Regions from separate parts of the Paenibacillus lutimineralis genome, predicted to be linked through region 2. Evidence: a T-box and tRNA genes for the amino acid it is inferred to sense, from the RefSeq annotation. Region 2 holds a T-box; the other holds one or more tRNA genes.
What was found. The T-box of region 2 lies ahead of pheS (phenylalanine--tRNA ligase subunit alpha). A T-box ahead of a tRNA ligase gene usually reads a tRNA of that ligase, here a tRNA-Phe.

Region 1 (6,668 bases), 1.9 Mb from region 2:
GGGGAGTGAAATAGATCCTGAAACCGTGTGCTTACAAGAAGTCAGAGTCCTCTATATGGATGATGGCGTGCCTTTTGTAGAATGAACCGGCGAGTTACGTTTGCAAGCAAGGTTAAGTCGAGAAGACGGAGCCGCAGCGAAAGCGAGTCTGAATAGGGCGACTAAGTTTGTAGGCGTAGACCCGAAACCGTGTGATCTACCCCTGTCCAGGGTGAAGGTGCGGTAACACGCACTGGAGGCCCGAACCCACGTACGTTGAAAAGTGCGGGGATGAGGTGGGGGTAGCGGAGAAATTCCAATCGAACTCGGAGATAGCTGGTTCTCCCCGAAATAGCTTTAGGGCTAGCCTCGGAAAGAAGAGTCGTGGAGGTAGAGCACTGATTGGGTGCGGGGCCCGCCAAGGGTTACCAAGCTCAGTCAAACTCCGAATGCCATAGACTTATTATCCGGGAGTCAGACAGTGAGTGCTAAGATCCATTGTCAAAAGGGAAACAGCCCAGACCATCAGCTAAGGTCCCCAAGTGTGTGTTAAGTGGGAAAGGATGTGGAGTTGCACAGACAACCAGGATGTTGGCTTAGAAGCAGCCACCATTTAAAGAGTGCGTAATAGCTCACTGGTCGAGTGACTCTGCGCCGAAAATGTAACGGGGCTAAACACACCACCGAAGCTATGGCTTGATACTTATGTATCAGGGGTAGGGGAGCGTTGTATGCGGATTGAAGTTGGACCGGAAGGACTGGTGGACTGCATACAAGTGAGAATGCCGGTATGAGTAACGAAAAGATCAGTGAGAATCTGATCCGCCGAAAGCCCAAGGTTTCCTGAGGAAGGTTCGTCCGCTCAGGGTAAGTCGGGACCTAAGGCGAGGCCGAAAGGCGTAGTCGAAGGACAACAGGTTGAAATTCCTGTACCACCGTAAACCGTTATGAGTGAGTGGGGTGACGCAGGAGGGTAGTGACGCGAGCTGATGGATGCTCGTCCAAGCAGTGAGGCTGATGTGTAGGCAAATCCGCACATCGTTAAGGCTAGGCTGTGATGGGGAGGGAAAATTTATAGTACCGAAGGTCATGATCTCACACTGCCAAGAAAAGCCTCTAGCCAGGTGAAGGTGCCCGTACCGCAAACCGACACAGGTAGGCGAGAAGAGAATTCTAAGGCGCGCGGAAGAACTCTCGTTAAGGAACTCGGCAAAATGACCCCGTAACTTAGGGAGAAGGGGTGCCCCGGTAGTGTGAATAGCACGAGGGGGCCGCAGTGAAAAGGCCCAAGCGACTGTTTAGCAAAAACACAGGTCTGTGCGAAGCCGCAAGGCGAAGTATACGGGCTGACGCCTGCCCGGTGCTGGAAGGTTAAGGGGAGTGGTTAGGGATTTATCCCGAAGCTATGAACCGAAGCCCCAGTAAACGGCGGCCGTAACTATAACGGTCCTAAGGTAGCGAAATTCCTTGTCAGGTAAATTCTGACCCGCACGAATGGCGTAACGACTTGGGCGCTGTCTCAACGAGAGATCCGGTGAAATTTTAATACCTGTGAAGATGCAGGTTACCCGCGACAAGACGGAAAGACCCCATGGAGCTTTACTGCAGCTTGATATTGGACTTTGATACGATTTGTACAGGATAGGTGGGAGCCTAGGAATCCGGAGCGCCAGCTTCGGTGGAGGCGCCGTTGGGATACCACCCTGATCGTGTCGGAGTTCTAACCTAGTACCGTGATCCGGTGCGGGGACAGTGTCAGGCGGGCAGTTTGACTGGGGCGGTCGCCTCCTAAAGAGTAACGGAGGCGCCCCAAGGTTCCCTCAGAATGGTTGGAAATCATTCGAAGAGTGCAAAGGCAAAAGGGAGCTTGACTGCGAGACTGACAAGTCGAGCAGGGACGAAAGTCGGGCTTAGTGATCCGGTGGTACCGCATGGAAGGGCCATCGCTCAACGGATAAAAGCTACCCTGGGGATAACAGGCTTATCTCCCCCAAGAGTCCACATCGACGGGGAGGTTTGGCACCTCGATGTCGGCTCATCGCATCCTGGGGCTGAAGTAGGTCCCAAGGGTTGGGCTGTTCGCCCATTAAAGCGGTACGCGAGCTGGGTTCAGAACGTCGTGAGACAGTTCGGTCCCTATCTGTCGTGGGCGTAGGAAATTTGAGAGGAGCTGTCCTTAGTACGAGAGGACCGGGATGGACGCACCGCTGGTGCACCAGTTGTTCCGCCAGGAGCATAGCTGGGTAGCTAAGTGCGGAAGGGATAAGCGCTGAAAGCATCTAAGCGTGAAGCCCCCCTCAAGATGAGATTTCCCAATTAGTAAGACCCCTTGAAGACGACGAGGTTGATAGGCCTGAGGTGGAAGTGCAGCAATGTATGGAGCTGACAGGTACTAATCGGTCGAGGGCTTATCCAAAATCTTAAAATGCAAAATGAGTTTCGTATCCAGTTTTCAAGGATTAACCTTGAATTTATGGCTTTGGAGAGATACCCAAGTGGCTATAAGGGGACCCTCTGCTAAGGGGTTAGACTGCGTAAGCGGTGCGAGGGTTCGAATCCCTCTCTCTCCGCCATTTCCATACAAGCTATAAATAATAATATGGCGGTGTAGCTCAGCTGGCTAGAGCGTACGGTTCATACCCGTGAGGTCGGGGGTTCGATCCCCTCCGCCGCTACCATATTTACCTGGAGGCTTAGCTCAGCTGGGAGAGCATCTGCCTTACAAGCAGAGGGTCAGCGGTTCGATCCCGTTAGCCTCCACCATTTAACTTCATATGCCGGTGTAGCTCAATTGGTAGAGCAACTGACTTGTAATCAGTAGGTTGGGGGTTCAAGTCCTCTCGCCGGCACCATTTGTATCACAGCGCGGAGCCGTGGTGTAGAGGCCTAACATGCCTGCCTGTCACGCAGGAGACCGCGGGTTCGAATCCCGTCGGCTCCGCCATTTATTTCAAATGAATGTTTCCACAAAGAAGTGGGAAGGTTATCAAGACTTACCCATTTATTTTTTTGACCAAATTACATATGGCTCGGTAGCTCAGTCGGTAGAGCAGAGGACTGAAAATCCTCGTGTCGGCGGTTCGATTCCGTCCCGAGCCACTTTGCAAGTTTTAGGACAAACCTAGAGCTGGCATATTATATGGAGGCTTAGTGAAGTGGCTAAACACGGCAGACTGTAAATCTGCTCTCTACGAGTTCGGTGGTTCGAATCCATCAGCCTCCACCATTTTTATGAGCCATTAGCTCAGTTGGTAGAGCACCTGACTTTTAATCAGGGTGTCGAAGGTTCGAGTCCTTCATGGCTCATCCCAACAAGAACCCTTTCCAAGTAGTGATCATGCTACAAGGAAAGGGTTCTTTTCTTATGATCTCTCATATAATTTGTGTTCGCGGCAGTGAGCGCAGTTTTCCTTGACACATACTCGTTCTCGCAGGGCTTGAAGATTATGGATGAGAAAACCTTTGCGATTTACGGTCAGTAATCCTTCTTTACATAAGCTGCTTAATAAACGGGTGACCGACTGCCTTGTGAAGCCAATCAGATTTGCAATCTCCTGGTGAGTCCTAGGTACATTAATCAGGATATTTCCATCAATTCTAATACCGAAATCCTCAGCCAATTTAATTAAGAAAGAGATTCCTCGATCTTCTAGATTTCTTGAAGTAAATCCTTGTAGTTTATTGTGCAACTCTCTAATTTCACTGGCCATAACCGCCATCATTTTAAATGCGATACTTGGCGAGCCCGCTAGAATTTGCTCAAAAGAAGATATAGGCAATGCAAACAGCTCCGTGTTAATGACAGTTGTAGCCGTGGTAGGGTAAGGGTTAGAGCCAAATTGTCCGGTATGTGGGAACATATCCCCTGTTTTTAATAAAGAAAGGATTTGTTCGTTGCCCTTTTCATCAATTTTATGGGTTTTAATTAGTCCATGGATGATGAAGTAGATAGGATGTGTGTATTTGTTAATTAAACATACTTTCTACCTCATTATAAAAACGTAGAATTGGATTGAATCGTGAGGGGGGTCACAGCAAATAATCCAAAATTGTTACATTTTCAATATTAAAAACCACCCCATCCATTAACTACGTGGAAAGGGTGATCAGACTTCACAATATTGCGAAGTGAATATAACAGTACAGCAACGGCAAACATACCATAGACACCCATCATGGAGCCGTGCGCATGCGCAGTAGTCAACGTTGATCCATGTTCAAAATAACTAACAGCTGGCAGATTTATGAGGAAGCCAAGTACCCCGGCACCGAGTAAATTCCAAACCGCAGTTGAAACTAGGAATCGGAAGGACGAAGTATACGGGAAGTTCGTTCCGCCGTCTTTCATTACTTTGTATTGATCGTAAGCCTCCATGATCAAAAGGGTAAGCGTAATAACTTCTAATGCTGAGAACAACGCACCCAGGGCGATCCATATTTCAGAGGATCCATTGTAATCGTAATGGTGGCCGATGCCAAGTATACCGCTAGGCCCTTATTTCGGCTAGTCCCTCTGCCTGGCCATCTGTCAGAGTCAAGGTATGACTCTGCTTGTCGTAGCGATTTTGCTTCATCTCCCGCTTTACTTGATCGAATATCGATGTTTGTTGATCTTGAGTGAGCTCTGCATAAGGTTTGCTGTATTCGGCATGTGCATGCTGATCATGCATCGCGTCGACCATGATTTTAAGTGACTCTGCAGTATAATCTGGACCGAGATAGGAGCCATATCCAAGCACTGTAGCATAGACCATCAACCCGTATTTCTGGAATACTGTCTGACCACCAGTGATTTGTTCTTGCGTAGTTAACACATCACCTCGGCTATTTACTACTTTAAGCGGGATAGGAGCCTGTGATTTGAAAATCCAGAATCCGCCAGCAATCAGTACAGTGAAGCATATAATTAGGGTGGATACCTTTCGATAATCTTGCCACTCCAAGCATAGGATTGAGCCAGAGGCAGTTTTGTGATTTCAATTACAAACTGGAGAAAATTTTTGCTGCCTTGTTTGTGATACAATAAATTCATACAACCAAAACCTATAGATCAGAGAGGCAATTGAGGTATGGATATAAAAGAGCTGAAGCGACAGTTAGAGGGGATTATAGGATCATCCTTATCTTTGTTAGAGATGGATCAAGAGATTTGGAATAGCTTGGCAAATGGCAATAGCTTGAATCAACCATCTTCCGGAATGGCTCGGTTGCATGACCGGCCTCGATGGCTATGGAAAACGGATTCTTCCAAGGTGTATGTTTTTGAGGCCGAAACTCCACTGACAGAACGGGAAATTAGATTGATCGATCTCCTGCTGTCTGCAGCCCGTGAGAAATCGAACCATCATCCCTTTCCGTCAAAACGAGATGAGGAATCCCGCTGCATAGAGCTTGGCAAATGGCTGCAGGAGCAAATTAAAAGCGGCAATATACAGAGTACTGTTCCAGATGATATGGCTATTAAGCCCAAGCTAGCGGAAAATTTATTCCTTTTTCTGTTAGGCTGCGAGGATCGGCCGGGTCAGGAGGTTCAATATTCCAAGCTAAACAAATTGCTACGTAGTTATTTTGGGGGTGAGGTTGTCCTCGTTCCTATGAGAGAGTCATGGCTTGTCCTGGTTCGGGAGGCTCTTTTGCTGGATGTGCAGGATGAGAGCAATGAGGGGATTGAGACAGAACGTGATATGTTAGGTGCGCTTTGTCAGGGATTGTATGAGCTGATCGCCAATGAATGGGGTGGAGGAGGATTCCGCTTAACTGTAGGGGACAAGCTGATCAACCAGGAGCGGCTTGTACCGACGACGATTGCTCTGCAGGAAACGCTGTTGCTCGGGCGGATCTTTCAGGTATCAGAGCATATCTATCTGCCTTGGGATTTGGAGCTTGAACGGCTTGTATACCATATACCGGATGATCGGAGACTGCAATTTATTGAGGAGAGCGGGGTCGACTCCCATCTGCTTGAGGATGAAGAGACGCTGATTACACTTGAGAATTTCTTTCAGCTGGATTGCAATGTAAGCGAGACAGCGAAGCGCTTATATATACATCGCAATACCTTGCTTTACCGACTTGATAAGTTCAAACAGGAGACGGGGCTTGATGTTAGGAGCTTTCAAGATGCGGTTCTGGTGAAGCTGAGGATCCTATTGTATAAAGTTACGAAAAGGCTATAGTATTTTTGTGCAGTTTGTGGATGGTAGTCTACTGGGCTTATGGGTTACTATATATACAGAAGTTGTATCCGATTACATTTAAGCAAAGACAGTTTATAAATCACTTATTATTAGGAGGAAAACAAATGGCAGGCGTACGCTTAGAACACATTTTCAAGAAATATGCAGGTGCTGATAAAGCAACGGTTATGGACGTAAACCTTGATATCGCAGATAAGGAGTTCCTCGTACTCGTAGGTCCTTCCGGTTGCGGTAAATCTACAACTCTTCGTATGATCGCTGGTCTTGAAGAAATTACCGAAGGTAAATTGTATATCGGCGACCGCGTCGTGAACGACGTAGCTCCGAAAGACCGTGACATCGCGATGGTATTCCAATCCTACGCTTTGTATCCGCATATGAACGTATATCAAAACATGGCGTTCGGTTTGAAACTTCGCAAAGTGAAGAAGGAAGAAATCGATCAACGTGTACGCGAGGCTGCTAAGATCCTCGACATCGAGCATTTGCTTG
Region 2 (6,668 bases):
CCTTCTTGATCTTCAATCCACCTGGCAGCTCAGCGCCCACAAGCGCTACGGCAACCTTCTGGCCAGCGTCAACATTTTTGGCTCCGCAGACGATCTGCAAATCCTCGTCCTCGCCAGCATCTACTGTACACACGTTCAGCTTGTCAGCATCCGGGTGCTTCTCCTTATGCTTGACATAACCGACAACAACCTTAGTCACACCTTTGTTGCGGTTCTCGATCGAATCAATCTCAATGCCCGAGCGTGTAATTTGCTCTGCGAGCTCAGTAATATCTACATTTTCAAGCGATACATATTTAGATAACCATTCGGCTGATACTTTCATCTGACTTTCCCCTTTCCGCTATTAAATTCTGGCAAACTGCTGCAAGAAACGAAGATCATTGCTGAAGAAGTGACGGATATCGTCCACACCATATTTCAGCATCGCGATCCGCTCCACACCCATACCGAATGCAAAACCGCTATAAATTTCAGGATCATAGCCGCTCATCTCTAGCACGCGTGGGTGTACCATGCCGCTACCCAGAATTTCAAGCCATCCGGTGTGCTTGCACACCCGGCAGCCATTGCCACCGCATTTAACACAAGTTACGTCGACCTCAACACTAGGCTCAGTGAATGGGAAGAAGCTTGGACGAAGCCGGATTTGCGTATTCGAGCCGAACATCTTCTTTGTGAACTCCAGCAAGGTCCCCTTCAAATCACTCATCCGGATTCCTTTGCCGACAACCAGACCTTCAATCTGATGGAACTGGAAGGAGTGTGTCGCATCATCATCATCGCGACGATATACTCGTCCCGGACAAATGACCTTAATCGGCACCTCGCCCTTCATTTGCTCCATCGTGTGTACTTGAACCGGAGAAGTTTGTGTACGCATCAGCAACTCTTCCGTTAAATAGAAAGAATCCTGCATATCGCGAGCCGGATGATCCTTCGGTAAATTCAACGCTTCAAAGTTATAATAATCGGTCTCAACCTCAGGACCCTCAGCAATCCGATAACCCATACCAATGAAAATATCTTCAATGTCCTGGATAACCTGATTCAGCGGATGAATCGCACCTTGCTTCATCGGACGGCCCGGCAAAGTCACATCTACCTGCTCGGCAGCCAGACGCTGTTCAGTAGCCAGACGTTGGAAAAAGTCAATCTTCTCTTCCACCAGTGCTTCAATAGCCCCGCGAACTTCATTGGCCACCTGACCGATAACAGGGCGTTCCTCAGCACTTAAAGATCCCATACCGCGCAAAATTTCCGTAAGTGCACCCTTCTTACCCAAATATTTAACACGCAGCTCAATCAGATGATTACCATCCGCAACCTTGTGAAGCTGTTCCAATGCTTCCTGTTTGAGTGCTTCCAAACGATCTTTCATGAATTTTTCCTCCCTAAACGTTAAAAATCATGTTGAAATCCAAACAAAAAAGGCCTTCTCTCCCGAAAAGGGACGAAAAGACCGTGGTACCACCCTTGTTAGAGCCTGGTGCGTGCAGCACACGCACCAGGCGTATCGCTGTTACAACAAAACTCTCACTTTAACGAATAACGGCTCGTGACCGGTATCCTCTACTTCCTTATTCCCTTCAGTGGGAACAGGCGGTTCAAGGAACTGCTCCGGAGTGAACTTCAGCAGTCTAAATTTCGTAGAGACGCTCTCAATCTGCGGCGTCCCCTCCCTGTAAGAAGGCTTCTGCTTACTCTTCTCCATCATAGCATTTACATGTTTGGCTTGACTGATTACACTTATCCCATATTATATGCAAACTCCCCCCAAATGGCAAGCTTCCTGGACCCTAAATGACAGTTCCGGCTCCCCCAATCGTAGTTAGATACAAGTAACCTGAATTTATAGAAGAGGATCAATAGATATTTATTCAAAAAAGGTCTTGCCTTCCATCTCTAAAAATGATATATTATTTCTTGTCTTCAAAAGGAGTCAAATTCTTAGATTAAGACAACGGGATGTAGCTCAGCTTGGTAGAGCACCTGGTTTGGGACCAGGGGGTCGCATGTTCAAATCGTGTCATCCCGACCATATTTCATATTTGCGGGTGTAGTTCAATGGTAGAACTCCAGCCTTCCAAGCTGGTAGCGTGGGTTCGATTCCCATCACCCGCTTACTCATGTAAATCCCTTGCGATGCAAGGGATTTTCTGTTTTTATCTCACAATTATGAATGCTTCTACTGAAATGTTCCTCTGCTCTCTATCGGCGAACGCCTCATATAAAAAAGCTCCTAGCCGGCAAGCCGACTAAGGAACTCATTCTCAAATACGCCTGCAGGAACAGGCTTACTGAACAGGAAGCCCTGCCCCTCATGGCAGTTCTGCTGCTTTAGAAACTCAAGCTGCTCCTCGCTCTCGACCCCTTCGGCCGTCACTTTGAGCTGCAGATGGTGTGCCATTGTCGTAATTGTAGATACGATGGCGGCATCATTTCCATCCAACATTAGCTCCTGTACGAAGGCTCGGTCAATCTTCAAGCGGTCAATGGGTAGGCTCTTCAAATAGTAGAGCGAGCTATATCCTGTTCCAAAATCATCGATACTAATATGTATTCCGAGCTGCTTCAAGCTGTATAACTGGCTTAACGCCGTCTCAATATCATAGGTCATACTCTCCGTAACCTCAAGCTCCAGATACTTCGCTTCCATTCCAACTTCCTTTAGGATCGCTCCCACCCTCTCAGCCAGGTTATATTGACGGAATTGGCGCATCGAGAGATTGACAGAGATACATATTGGCGGATAACCAGCTAATTGCCAGTTCTTATTATACTGACAGGCTGTCCTTAATACCCACTCTCCAAGTTGAACGATCAAGCCGCTATCCTCAGCGATCGGAATGAATTCCCCTGGTGAAATGATCCCACGCTTCGGATGTCTCCACCGCACTAGCGCTTCCATTCCTACCATCTGATTGGTCTGCAGACTGAATTGCGGCTGAAACTCCAGGAAGAATTGCTCCTGATCTAGCGCCTTGCGCATATCGTTCTCCAATTCGATTCGGGCCTGGGTTACCAGCTTTAATTTATCAACGTAACGCGAAAATTCCTGCCCTTGATCCTTGGCATGATGAACAGCCATATCAGCGTATTGGATGACCTGCTCAACGGATGCTCCATCTGCAGGATAGACGGCTAAACCCATCGAAAGTGAGATGTGGTACTCTGTCTCATCGATAATGACGGATGGATTCACTGCATGAAGCAAGCATACTGCACGGCGTTCAGCCGCCTTTGCATCACCCACTTCGCCTAAAATGAGAGCAAATTCATCTTCTCCCATTCGGTAGACCTTCTCTGCACCCCGGCACACCTCTGACAGTCGTTCGCCTACCTCCGTAAGCACTTTGTCGCCAGCGCTATAACCAAGAGAATCATTAATTGCCTTGAAGCGATCGATATTGATCACGGCAATACCGATACATGAAGCGCAAGAAAGGGCCGCTTGACCAAGCTCCTCCTTCATCCGCCGCAAATTAGGTAATCCGGTCAGTTCATCATGATCGACCATATGCTTCATCAAAGCTTCAACAGCCTGTTGGCTACGGAACGGCTCTTCAATAGTAAGGCGGTATACTCCCTTCATCACAAAATAATAAGAGAGAACCATATACCATTCGCCGACAGCATGAAGCAAGCTAGCCTGCATGTCTACTAACATAAGCAGAATATGCCCCAGCAGCATGAACATCAACGCCTGAACCATCGTTATCGCTGCAGACGAGCTTGCCTTGCGCGATCGGCGAACCATGGATATCATCGCCAATAAGATGATCGGCAGAGTAGCTATCCAAATTACCGAATTGCCGAGGCTGCGTCCGTTATACTCCAGCCATTCAGGGTGCTTCCATTGATATGTATATAACAGTCCGATCCCGATCGCACTGACCAATGCACCACCGATAAAGGCCATAAATTTATGTTTGCCCAACACCTGCCTATCTTCTGTACAGAAAATAAACAGAATCCCCAAAGCCCCAAGCAAATGCGAAATCGCAAGCAACGTATTCGATAAATGAAGCCCGGTCTCTATTCCGAACAGCTTAAGTCCGCTATATGCCGAAATATGTAATACATCCAATAATCCGATTATGAAAAAGAGGACCGCGGTGTACAAACGCTGTCTAGACAGCTTGTCCGCAAACAAAATCCAGCCTTGAGCAAAAATCGCAAATGATATTGTTCCGATCACCAATCCGGCCAGGATCAATAATGCTCGCATGCTATCCGCGGAAATCCCCAAGCTGTCTAACCTAACGGATGCTATAATGAAGGCCAGCATACCTGCCAATCCGATTCCTCCCTGGATTAAAGCTGTTCTTCTCTCTGTCCTTGTACCCATCTTTGCGCTCTCAACCCCCGGAGGTATATTCTTTAGTTGTACAATTCAACATCATCCGCTATTTTCCTGCCTTCTCCCTAATCCAAGGACAAAAATCGCTAAAATACGCGTCACTTTTCTGAACACTCAGAAAAAGCCCGGCTATTCGAAGATAACCGGACTTTTTCTATATATATTCTATTACTTCTTCTTAAAGTTCACTTCAGGCGTCGTAAGCTTATCATAGAAATCAACGACTTTATCCTTATCGTCTGATACACGAAGCGCCATAGCTGAACGCGGATGCTCGTCCAACGTTCCGGTAATCATGTAGGGGATCAGGTAACCCCACTCCTCCTTCTCGCGAAGCGGCACCATCAGTTCTTCAAGAACAACAAGCAGTGGACGAAGATTATATTTCGTATTTTTTAAATGAGTGACGAGCAGTTCTGTAGGACAGTTGCCCGCTGCACGACCCATCCCGTATACAGAAGCGTCAAGAAATTCTACCCCGTTATCTGCTGCAACTAGCGTATTTGAGAAAGCCAACTGCATATTGTTATGGGTATGAACGCCCAAGCGTTTATTAGGCAAATGGGTCTTGAATTTGTCCACCAAGTACTCCATATCTTTATAATCCAGACTACCGTAAGAATCGACGACATACACAACGTCAACTACGCTCTCCTTAATCATCTCGAACGCTTCTAGCAATTCATTCTCCATCACGTTCGACAAAGCCATAATATTCAGCGTCGTCTCATACCCGCGATCATGGAACAATTGTACAAGCTCCAGAGCTTTATCGACATCCTTGATGTAGCAAGCTACTCGAATCAGATCAAGCATACTCTCGCTGCGGGGCAAAACATCATTCTCATCTACCCGACCGATATCGACTAGGGCAGACAGCTTGGTGGTTCCTTTCTGCGGGATCACCTTACGAAGGAAATCGTCGTCCAGGAAGCGCCATGGCCCTGCCTCATCAGCTCCCTTAAGCAGTTTCGGGGAGTTTTTTATACCCAATTTCCATATAATCCACGCCTGCTTCATTCAGACCTGCATACAATTTTTGTACAAAATCCACACTAAAATCCCAATTATTGACTAACCCGCCATCTCGGATAGTACAATCGACAATCTTACATTGGTTCGCTTTCATCTTCCTATCCCTTTCACTCGTTTGTTTTATTATCCATCTTACTTGAAGGTAAATGAAAATGTAAAGTGAAAGATACAAAACGCTGTGATTCATATCACAGTTGTTTATTTTCCGGTTTGCTATATTTATTGAGAACCAATGAGAGTGATTATCAATATCAGATTATTAGATAAGAAATGCTATCATTTAATATTAATTATTGTTGGATAGATATTCATACAGAAGTTTATTAATAGTACCTAAATTAATGAAGCAAATAAAATTACCAGTTCTAATCCTTTCATTATAATAAGGGGCGATCTACCATGTCTGACTGCCAAAACTGTCTGCTCGGTCTGAGACCGGGAATCTCCGCTGAAATACGTCACTTCGGATCCATTGATCCTGCGCTGAAGCGCCGTCTTACTGATCTTGGCATCTCTGTTGGCTCAAATATTACGATCAAGCGATATTGCCCATGCGGAGGACCATTAATGCTGGAATGCAGCGGTCAGCTATTCGGAATCCGTCAGAAAGAAGCAGCGGAAATTAAGGTGGCTGTCTCATGAACAATGCGGCCCTTATCGGCAATCCAAATACAGGTAAAACCTCCCTATTCAATACGCTCACCAGTTCATACGAATATGTAGGTAACTGGTCAGGAGTAACTGTTGAGAAGAAGGTTGGACATCTCAAGAATAAAAGTGGAGAACTGACCGATCTCCCTGGCATTTATACCTTGCATCCCTTATCGAGGGATGAAGGTGTCGCTGCTGAATATTTGGTGTCGGAATCCCCTAGCCTAATAGTTAATATCGTTGATGCTTCTCAACTTGAACGAAATCTTTATTTAACTTTTCAGCTATTGGAATACGGGAAGCCCGTTGTAATTGGTCTCAATATGATCGATGTTGCTAAATCGAACGGTCTCAGCATTAATCTAGAGGCCTTGGCAGAGAGTATCGGCGTTCCTGTAATGCCCCTTGTAGCCCGTACGGGAAAAGGCGCTGAAGAACTGCTTGATCTAATCAGCAACTCTTCGGTAAAAGCACCTGATTTTCGCATCGATTACGGAAATGCCGTCGAAGCAGCAATCAGCAACATTTCCCGGGAATTAAATTCTGTCATCCCTGATCATATTTCGTCCGAACGCTTCATCGCCCTTCAGTTGCTGGAGCGCAATGAAGCTGTTATTCG

Region 1: it encodes a tRNA-Phe, which carries the amino acid that the T-box ahead of pheS (phenylalanine--tRNA ligase subunit alpha) is inferred to sense. The anticodon was not compared.

What each region holds. Positions count from the first base shown of each region.
Region 1 is NZ_CP034346.1:153,133-159,800, forward strand. Features, by position in the region: rRNA gene EI981_RS00705 (23S ribosomal RNA) at 1-2,395, shown strand, start outside; tRNA gene EI981_RS00710 (tRNA-Ser) at 2,461-2,552, shown strand; tRNA gene EI981_RS00715 (tRNA-Met) at 2,581-2,657, shown strand; tRNA gene EI981_RS00720 (tRNA-Val) at 2,667-2,742, shown strand; tRNA gene EI981_RS00725 (tRNA-Thr) at 2,756-2,831, shown strand; tRNA gene EI981_RS00730 (tRNA-Asp) at 2,847-2,923, shown strand; tRNA gene EI981_RS00735 (tRNA-Phe) at 3,006-3,078, shown strand; tRNA gene EI981_RS00740 (tRNA-Tyr) at 3,121-3,205, shown strand; tRNA gene EI981_RS00745 (tRNA-Lys) at 3,213-3,285, shown strand; gene EI981_RS00750 (Crp/Fnr family transcriptional regulator) at 3,342-3,950, opposite strand; partial or broken gene EI981_RS30155 (cbb3-type cytochrome c oxidase subunit I) at 4,085-4,468, opposite strand; gene EI981_RS30160 (hypothetical protein) at 4,467-4,793, opposite strand; gene EI981_RS00760 (PucR family transcriptional regulator) at 5,049-6,155, shown strand; gene EI981_RS00765 (ABC transporter ATP-binding protein) at 6,281-6,668, shown strand, end outside.
Region 2 is NZ_CP034346.1:4,714,227-4,720,894, forward strand. Features, by position in the region: gene pheT (phenylalanine--tRNA ligase subunit beta) at 1-325, opposite strand, end outside; gene pheS (phenylalanine--tRNA ligase subunit alpha) at 347-1,381, opposite strand; T-box leader at 1,447-1,726, opposite strand; tRNA gene EI981_RS21060 (tRNA-Pro) at 1,965-2,041, shown strand; tRNA gene EI981_RS21065 (tRNA-Gly) at 2,054-2,124, shown strand; gene EI981_RS21070 (putative bifunctional diguanylate cyclase/phosphodiesterase) at 2,243-4,351, opposite strand; partial or broken gene EI981_RS21075 (aldolase catalytic domain-containing protein) at 4,532-5,492, opposite strand; gene EI981_RS21080 (FeoA family protein) at 5,798-6,040, shown strand; gene feoB (ferrous iron transport protein B) at 6,037-6,668, shown strand, end outside.